2 regions of the Nocardia sputi genome follow, and region 1 is predicted to be linked to the other one. Evidence: riboswitches for the same ligand, from Rfam matches in the RefSeq annotation. Region 1 holds a riboswitch; the other holds the start of a gene.
What was found. A riboswitch is a leader RNA that binds a small molecule or an ion and turns the genes downstream of it on or off. The one in region 1 is predicted to bind S-adenosylmethionine.
Positions count from the first base shown of each region.

Region 1 (4,208 bases):
CTGCGACAGGTAGCCGACGGCGCGGTACACCGCCTGCACGTCCCAGTCCTTGAACACGCCGGTGCCCTTGACGTTGCCGGTGCCGTCGAGCTGGGTGCGCTCGGTGCGCAGGCCGACGACCTTGCCGTTCTCGCCGAGCACTTCGGCGGGGGATTCGAAGAAGTGCAGGAACAGTTTGTGCGGCCGGTTGCCGACGTCGCGGATGGCCCACTGCTCGAGGGTGTTGGCGACCATGTCGACCTGCTTGGAATGACGGCGCGCGGCTTCGGAGCCCTCGTCGTAGTCGATGTCCTCGGGGTCGACGATGACTTCGATGGTGGGGGAGTGGTCGAGCTCGCGCAGTTCCAGCGGGGTGAACTTGGCCTGGGCGGGTCCGCGGCGGCCGAAGACGTGGACCTCGACGGCCTTGTTCTCCTTCAGGCCCTTGTAGACGTTCGGCGGGATCTCGGTGGGCAGCAGCTCGTCGCCGGTCTTGGCCAGCACGCGGGCGACGTCGAGCGCGACGTTGCCGACGCCGAGGACCGCGACCTTCTCCGCGTCCAGGGGCCAGGTGCGGGGGACGTCGGGGTGGCCGTCGTACCAGGAGACGAAGTCGGCGGCGCCGAAGGAGCCGTCGAGATCGATGCCGGGGATGGGCAGCGCCCGGTCGGCGTTGGCGCCGGTGGAGAAGATCACCGCGTCGTAGAAGGCCCGCAGGTCGTCGAGAGTGATGTCGGTGCCGTAGTCGATGTTGCCGAGCAGGCGGACCTGCGGCTTGTCCAGCACCTTGTGCAGGGCGGTGATGATGCCCTTGATCCGCGGGTGGTCGGGCGCGACGCCGTAGCGGATCAACCCGAACGGCGCGGGCATCCGCTCGAACAGGTCGATGCTCACCTCCGCATCGGACTTCATCAACGCGTCGGCGGCGTAGATCCCAGCCGGCCCGGCGCCCACGATCGCGATGCGCAGCGGGCGGGTCCTCGCGGTGTGCGCGTCAGGCCCGGAGGAGGAAGCCTGCGTCACCACGGAGGGCTCGCGCACACCGCCATCCGATACTTCACTCTGTTCGGTCATCTCTTTACGCGCACCTTTATGGTCGAAACAATTAATGACGTCTGGGCTTAGCTTAGGCTAAGTTGACGCACCGGCTCGGTCGCACCCGTCCGGTGCGGACGCCGGCGTTGCCGGCTCGTGGCTGCACGGTGCTCCGTTCGCCGCGGCGATGAGCTGCCGATTCGCTATGACAGCAGGCCGCCGTCCCGCGATTCTATCGGGATGGTCCATACCGCCCCGCGTCGGTGCGTGAACTCGGCGGATGCCATCGCATGTCACATTCCTCGCTTACCCGCTCCCGCGCCGCCTATCGCGCCCCGCCCGCAGCTGGTCCGCGCCGCCACTGTCTCGAGCCGGGGCCGAGCGCTCGATACCGGCGCCGACCAGGGATCATCGAGCCATGACCGAACAGCAGCCGACCGCGGGCGAGGACGAGATCATCCGGGTCGATCAGACCGACAAGCGCTCCGCGGCCCCGTTCGTCGCGGCAGCGGTGGTCGCGGTGATCGTGCTGATCGCGATCGTGCTCGGTGGCGTGCTGTCGCCCGCTGAGAAAAATGTCACAGAAGCCGACCGCATCGTGGCGGCCGTGCGCAACTTCGTCGACGGCTCCAACCGGAGCGACATCGTGCCGCCGCCCGGCACCGCGTGCCAAGGATTCGACGCCGACCGCTCGCCCCTGGCGGGACAGGACGGCGCCGGAAAGCCCGTCGAGATCGCGAAAATCGACCCGCCGATGGTGGACGGCGACCGGGGCAAGGCGACCGTCACCACGACGGTGGACGGCAGGGCGGCCACCTCCACCTGGATTCTCACCAGATCCGGCGACAAGTGGCTGGTCTGCACCTGAGCGTTCCCGCAGTGTGAGCCATCGTTTGACACGATGACCCGGGTCGGTGCAATCTCAGTCGAAGGTCATGAGAACCAGTGTCAAGCCCCGGCATTACTGGTCGGCAACCCTCCTCCGCGGTGGGGTGCTCCGGGTGACGACCTGGCGGCGCCTCGGTCCCGGGCGCGGCAAGTGCGGATTCGCAGGAGGTGCACATGAGTTATGCCGGTGACATCACTCCGCAGCAGGCATGGGAACTGTTGCGGGACAATCCCGACGCCGTCCTCGTGGACGTGCGGACAGAAGCGGAATGGAAGTTCGTCGGCGTCCCCGACACGAGTTCGATCGAACGGCCGACCGTGCTGATCGAGTGGGTCGATTCCACGGGCGCCCGCAACGAGGCCTTCGTCGAGCATTTGAAGCAGGCGCTCGACGGCCACGACCCCGAGGCCCCCGTCGTCTTCCTCTGTCGCTCCGGTCAGCGTTCGGTGGGCGCGGCGATCGCCGCCACGTCGGCGGGCTACCGCACCTCTTACAACGTGCTCGAGGGCTTCGAAGGCCCTCTCGACGAATTCGGGCATCGCGGCGGCGCCGGCTGGCGCGCCCTCGGACTGCCCTGGCGGCAGTCGTGATCACCGGCGGCGCGTTCGACAAGCCGCTGCCCGACGGCGTCGGCCCCGCGACGCTGGGCGTGCGCGGCGGGCTGCGGCGCTCCGGTTTCGAGGAGACCGCCGAGGCGCTCTATCTGACCTCCGGCTTCGTCTACGAGAGCGCCGAGGCCGCCGAGGCCGCGTTCACCGGCGAGGTCGAGCACTTCGTCTACTCCCGCTACGGCAACCCGACGGTGGCCATGTTCGAGGAGCGGATGCGCCTGATCGACGGCGCCGAAGCGTGCTTCGCGACCGCGAGTGGCATGTCCGCGGTGTTCACCGCGCTGGGCGCGCTGCTGAAGGCGGGTGACCGGCTCGTCGCCGCGCGCAGCCTGTTCGGCTCGTGCTTCGTGGTGTGCAACGAGATCCTGCCGCGCTGGGGCGTGGAGACCGTCTTCGTCGACGGCGAGGACCTCGACCAGTGGGAGCAGGCGCTGTCGGTGCCCACCCAGGCGGTGTTCTTCGAGACGCCGGCCAATCCGATGCAGACCTTGGTCGATGTGCGCCGGGTGACCGAGCTGGCGCACGCGGCGGGCGCGAAAGTCGTGCTCGACAACGTGTTCGCCACTCCGCTGCTGCAACGCGGCTTCGAGCTCGGCGCCGACGTGGTGGTCTACTCGGGCACCAAGCACATCGATGGGCAGGGTCGGGTGCTCGGCGGGGCGATCCTGGGCGCGAAGGACTACATCGACGGTCCGGTGAAAACGCTGATGCGTCATACCGGCCCCGCGCTGAGCCCCTTCAACGCGTGGACGCTGCTCAAGGGCCTCGAGACGATGCCGCTGCGGATACGCCATTCGGCGGAGGCCGCCCTGCGTATCGCCCGCTTCCTGGAAGATCATCAGGCGGTCAGCTGGGTGCGCTACCCGTTCTTGGCGTCGCATCCGCAGTATGCCCTGGCCACCAGCCAGATGAGCGCGGGCGGCACCGTGGTTACCTTCGAGCTCAACGCCCCCGAGCACGAGGCGAAGAAGCGCGCTTTCGAGGTTCTCAACCGGTTGCGCGTGGTCGATATCTCCAACAACCTCGGTGACGCCAAGACCCTGATCACGCACCCGGCGACCACCACGCACCGCGCCATGGGCCCCGAAGGCAGGGCCACCATCGGTCTGACCGACGGCGTCGTCCGTATCTCGGTGGGCTTGGAAGACGTCGAAGACCTCCTCGCCGATCTCGAGCACGCCCTCTCCTGATCCCGCCGCGCGCGGGCAAGGGGTCAGGGGAATCTCGGGCAGCTGTGCGGCGTGTCAGGAGCGCCGTTCCATCTCGGCGAGATGGGCGATGTTGGCCTGGTCGTCGGGGGCGGAGCTGGGTTCGGTCGTGAACCACGCGTCCAGTATTTCGCGGAGTTCGGCGCTGGAGGTCGAACGCAGACTCAGGGCCAGGACGTTGGCGTCGTTCCAGGTGCGGGCGCCGGCCGCGGTCGAGGCGTCCGCGCAGAGGGCGGCGCGGACGCCGGCGACCTTGTTGGCCGCGATCGAGGCGCCGGTACCGGTCCAGCAGCAAACGACGGCCTGATCGGCCCGGCCGGAGGCGACGTCGCGGGCCGCCGCTTCGCTTGCCCACGCCCAGTCGTCGCGTTCCTCGTCCGATAGCGCGCCGTGCGGCACGATCTCGTGGCCGCGCTTGCCCAGCTCCTCGACCAGCTCCCGAGCCACCCCGGCCCACTCGTCCGCCGCCACCGAGATCCGCATGCA
Region 1 is NZ_JAMFLC010000004.1:133,365-137,572, forward strand. Features, by position in the region: gene M8859_RS07660 (FAD-dependent oxidoreductase) at 1-1,053, opposite strand, end outside; gene M8859_RS07665 (Rv0361 family membrane protein) at 1,433-1,882, shown strand; SAM riboswitch class IV at 1,946-2,062, shown strand; gene M8859_RS07670 (rhodanese-like domain-containing protein) at 2,077-2,493, shown strand; gene M8859_RS07675 (O-succinylhomoserine sulfhydrylase) at 2,490-3,704, shown strand; gene M8859_RS07680 (RpiB/LacA/LacB family sugar-phosphate isomerase) at 3,759-4,205, opposite strand.

Region 2 (4,208 bases), on a different contig from region 1:
CGGTGAGGGTGGTGAGGGGGATGGTGGCGAGCACCTGCGCCGCTTGCGCCATCGGTGGCGTCGGTCGCACCGTCCGCTCGGCGACCGCCACCGCGGGCGTGGTCTGCTCCAGCAGGTCGGCGAGCGCGCCGAGGCGGGGATGGTCGTAGACATCGGCGACCGTGATCTGCGGATACCGTTCGCGCAGCGCGGTGACCAGTTGCGCCGCCGCGAGCGAGCCGCCGCCCAGATCGAAGAAGTCCGCGTCGAGATCGCCGACCTCCGCGCCGAGGATGGAATCCCACAGCCCCGCAACCCACTGGGCGGTGCCGGTCAGGTCGTTGTCGTCGTCGTCCTCGGCGGCATTGGGCAGCGGCCAGGGCAGCGCGTCCCGGTCGACCTTGCCGGAGGTGCGGGTGGGCAGCTCGTCGACCACCGCGAGCCTGGGCACCAGCGGCGCCGGGAGTTGTCCGGCGAGGGCGGCTCGCGCGGCCTTGGCATCGAAGTCCGTCCCCGGCCCGGTCAAATAGCCGACCAGGAGCTTGTTGCCCGCCTTCGTGGTTCGGATGGCCGCCGCGGCGCCCGTGACGCCCGGGAGGTGCTGGAGAGCGTTGTCTATCTCGCCGAGTTCGATGCGCCGACCGCCCAGCTTGATCTGATCATCGGCGCGGCCGAGGAAGATCAGCCCAGCGCTGTCGTTGCGGACCAGATCGCCGCTGCGGTAGGCGCGCTCCCAGCCGACGGAGTTCAGCGGGGCGTACTTCTCGGCGTCCTTGACCGGGTCGAGGTAGCGCGCGAGACCGACTCCGCCGATCACCAATTCACCGGATTCGCCCTCGGCCACCGGATTGCCCGCTGGATCCACCACGACCAGATCCCAGCCGTTGAGCGGCAGTCCGATCCGGATCGGCCACCGGCCGTCCAAGCGCGCGGCGCACGCGACGACCGTCGCTTCCGTGGGGCCGTAGGTGTTCCATACCTCGCGAGCCGAATCACCGTTGCCCGCAAGGCGTTCGGCGAGTTCCGGCGGCACGGCCTCGCCGCCGAAGATGAGCAGGCGCACCGCCTCCAGCGCCTCGACCGGCCAGGTCGCCGCCAGGGTCGGTACGGTCGAGACCACGCTGATCTCCCGCCGCACCAGCCAGGGACCGAGATCAGCTCCGGTGCGCACCAGATCGCGTGGGGCGGGCACCAGGCAGGCGCCGTTGCGCCAGGCCAGCCACATCTCCTCGCAGGAGGCGTCGAACGCGACCGACAGACCCGCGAGTACCCGGTCACCGGGACCGATCGGAGCGTCGCGGAGGAACAGGTCCGCTTCGGCGTCGACGAAGGCGGCGGCGTTGCGATGAGTGACCGCCACGCCTTTCGGGGTTCCGGTGGAACCGGAGGTGAAGATGATCCAGGCGTCGTCGCCGGGGCCGGGCAGCGTCGACCAGGTCTCCTCGCGCTGCCGCTCCGCCGCGCGGATGCCCGCGGCGGTGGTCTCGATGCCTTGCGCGGTCACGATCGCGGTGACCTGCGCCTCCCCGAAGACCAGTTGGGCGCGCTCGTCCGGGTCGTCGGCGTCGACCGGCACGTAGGCGGCGCCGGAGTACAGGATGGCGAGAATGGTGACGTAGAGCTCGCGGGTGCCCGAGGGCATGCGCACGCCGACCCGGTCGCCCGGCCGCACGCCCGCCGTGGCGAGGCGAGCCATGGTCTTCTCGATCTCGACGACCAGCTCCAGGTAGGACAGCACGACTCGGCCGTCATCGATGGCGGGGGCATCGGGGTGCGCGAGCGCCGTCGCGGTGAGGATGTCGACCAGCGTCCTGGCCGCCGGCGCGTGATCGCCGCGCGACAACGGACGCGCCGGCGCGTCGACCTCTGTCTCGAGCTCTGTCTCGAGCATGGTGCTCTGTGCACCTCCCATCGACCTGCCTCACACTTTCCTGTTGTTGTGTCATAGCTGGGTTACCAAAGGGCAAACGCCATGCTGGCCAGTTGTCCACGGTACCCGGGGTTGTCGTCGTTTGTTGTTCACCGGACGGCGCGCGGGAGCGGCCGGTGCTGCGGGTGTTGTTGCAGGTGAGCCCGCTATTTACGGCTTTCCGCAGGGCAACGGCTGGTCGGCGGGTCAGTCTCGTGCATTCGCCACGAGATCGCTGAACCGAGGGTGTGATTCCGCTCATCGAAGTGGTCGGTTGCCTCCCGCACGGTGGTGCCGAACGTCGAGTCGCGGATCGCGGCACCGGGCGCGGTGGCAGTCGTCTGTCGCCGAGGGGTCCACGATTTCGCGAGGCAGGCGCGGCTCGCGTGTCTTCGTGGGGGTGCTTGTAATGGCTCCCACATGGTGGTTAGGTCCACGCGGTGCTCGTGGGGGACTCGGGTCGGATGTGGTTGACAGTGCCGGGGCGCTTCTGCCACTCTCGGGTCAGGTCATGAGTGCCAGTGCAAAGCCCCGGCTTGCTGGCCGGCAACCCTCCTCCGCGGTGGGGTGCTCCGGGTGACGACCCGGCCGCCGCCCGACCGGGCGCGGCAAGCGCGGACTCGACGACTCATCTGATCGCGGGTCCCTTAGCCGACGGGATTCACGTGATGACTACTGCCCTCGACAACGCCTGTGCCGCACTCGCCCAGGTCTCCGGTGACCAACTGCGCGTGCCGCTGGTGCAAGGCGGAACGGCGACCTACGCCAACTTCGACTACGCGGCGAGTGCGCCCGCTTTGACGCAGGTCAGCGAGCGTGTGCAGCAGCTGCTTCCGTTCTACGCGAGCGTGCACCGCGGTGCGGGCTACGCCTCCCGGATCTCCACCGAGTGCTACGAGGCCGCTCGCGGGTCGGTCTGTCGGTTCCTCGACACCGCCGACGACCAGGTGGTCGTCTTCACCCGCAACACCACGGACTCGCTCAACCTGCTCGCGTCCTGTGTCCCCGGCGACACGGTGGTGCTCGACATCGAGCACCACGCCAACCTCCTGCCGTGGACCAGGAATGGAAGGCGCGTCGTGCAGGCGGCGGGCACGGTCGAGGAGACGATCGGCAAGCTGGTCGCCGAACTGTGCAGCAGGCCCGCGGCTTTGCTCGCGGTGACCGGCGCCTCGAACGTGACCGGTGAGGTGCTTCCGCTGGAGCGTCTGGCCACCATCGCCCACCAGTGCGGCGCCCGCATCCTGGTGGACGCGGCGCAGTTGGCGCCACATCGGCGGATCAGCCTGCGCGACACCGGCATCGACTATCTGGCGTTCTCCGGACACAAGCTGTACGCGCCGTTCGGTGCGGGTGTGCTGGTGGGCAAGCGGGATTGGCTCGACGCGGCCCAGCCGTACCTGGCCGGTGGTGGGGCGGTGCGCGAGGTGCGTACCGACGGGGCCGAGTGGGCGCCTGCTCCGCAGCGGCACGAAGCCGGTTCGCCGAATGTGCTCGGCGCCGCCGCGCTGGCCGCCGCCTGTGACACGCTCGGTGCCATCGACGCCGAAACCCTTGCCGCGCACGAGCATCGGCTCGCCGACCGCCTCCGCGACGGCTTGGCCGCGATCCCCGGCGTCCAGCTGTTGCGCATCTGGACTGACAGTCCCGACTCCGTCGGCATCGTCGCCTTCACACTCGCCGACTTCGCCCCCGGCCACGTGGCCGCCTATCTCTCCGCCGAGCACGGCATCGGCGTGCGTGACGGACGTTTCTGCGCCCATCCGCTGCTCACCCGCCTCGGGCTGGCCGGCGCCCTGCGCGCCAGCATCGGCCTCGGCACCACCTCCGCCGACGCCGACCGTCTCGTCGAGGCCGTGGACACCCTGGTGCGCACCGGCCCCACCTGGGACTACACCGTCACCAACGGCCTGTGGAATCCCACCCCCGAAACCCGCCCCTTCACCTCCACGGCTCCCGCCGGCGCTGCCCCCTGCTTGGTCGGCTGAGTCCGCGTACGCCCGATCAGGGCAGCGCCGCCGGATACTATCGCCGTATTCGAATCCGAGCTGAGGCGAACTTATGAGCACGCTGCCCGTCTGGGCCACCGATCCGGGGGCCCTCCTCATCACAGAGGAGGGCTACGCGGCGCTTCCCGAAGACATCCAGCGGCAGATCGAGGTGGTCGACGGCCATGTGATCATCTGCCGCAGTGGGACCTTCGAGCACAACAATGTGGCGCGGCGACTGGCCAACGCGTTGGAGCAGGCCGCCCCGGACGAGCCGTGCACCGGAGTAGTGACCGACTTCGAAATGCATTACGTGCGCAGCCGCCTGGGAA
Region 2 is NZ_JAMFLC010000015.1:67,431-71,638, forward strand. Features, by position in the region: gene M8859_RS19910 (Pls/PosA family non-ribosomal peptide synthetase) at 1-1,870, opposite strand, end outside; SAM riboswitch class IV at 2,396-2,509, shown strand; gene M8859_RS19915 (aminotransferase class V-fold PLP-dependent enzyme) at 2,557-3,876, shown strand; gene M8859_RS19920 (Uma2 family endonuclease) at 3,950-4,208, shown strand, end outside.
Region 2: linked by a shared signal. The riboswitch ahead of M8859_RS19915 (aminotransferase class V-fold PLP-dependent enzyme) and the one ahead of M8859_RS07670 (rhodanese-like domain-containing protein) in region 1 are both predicted to bind S-adenosylmethionine.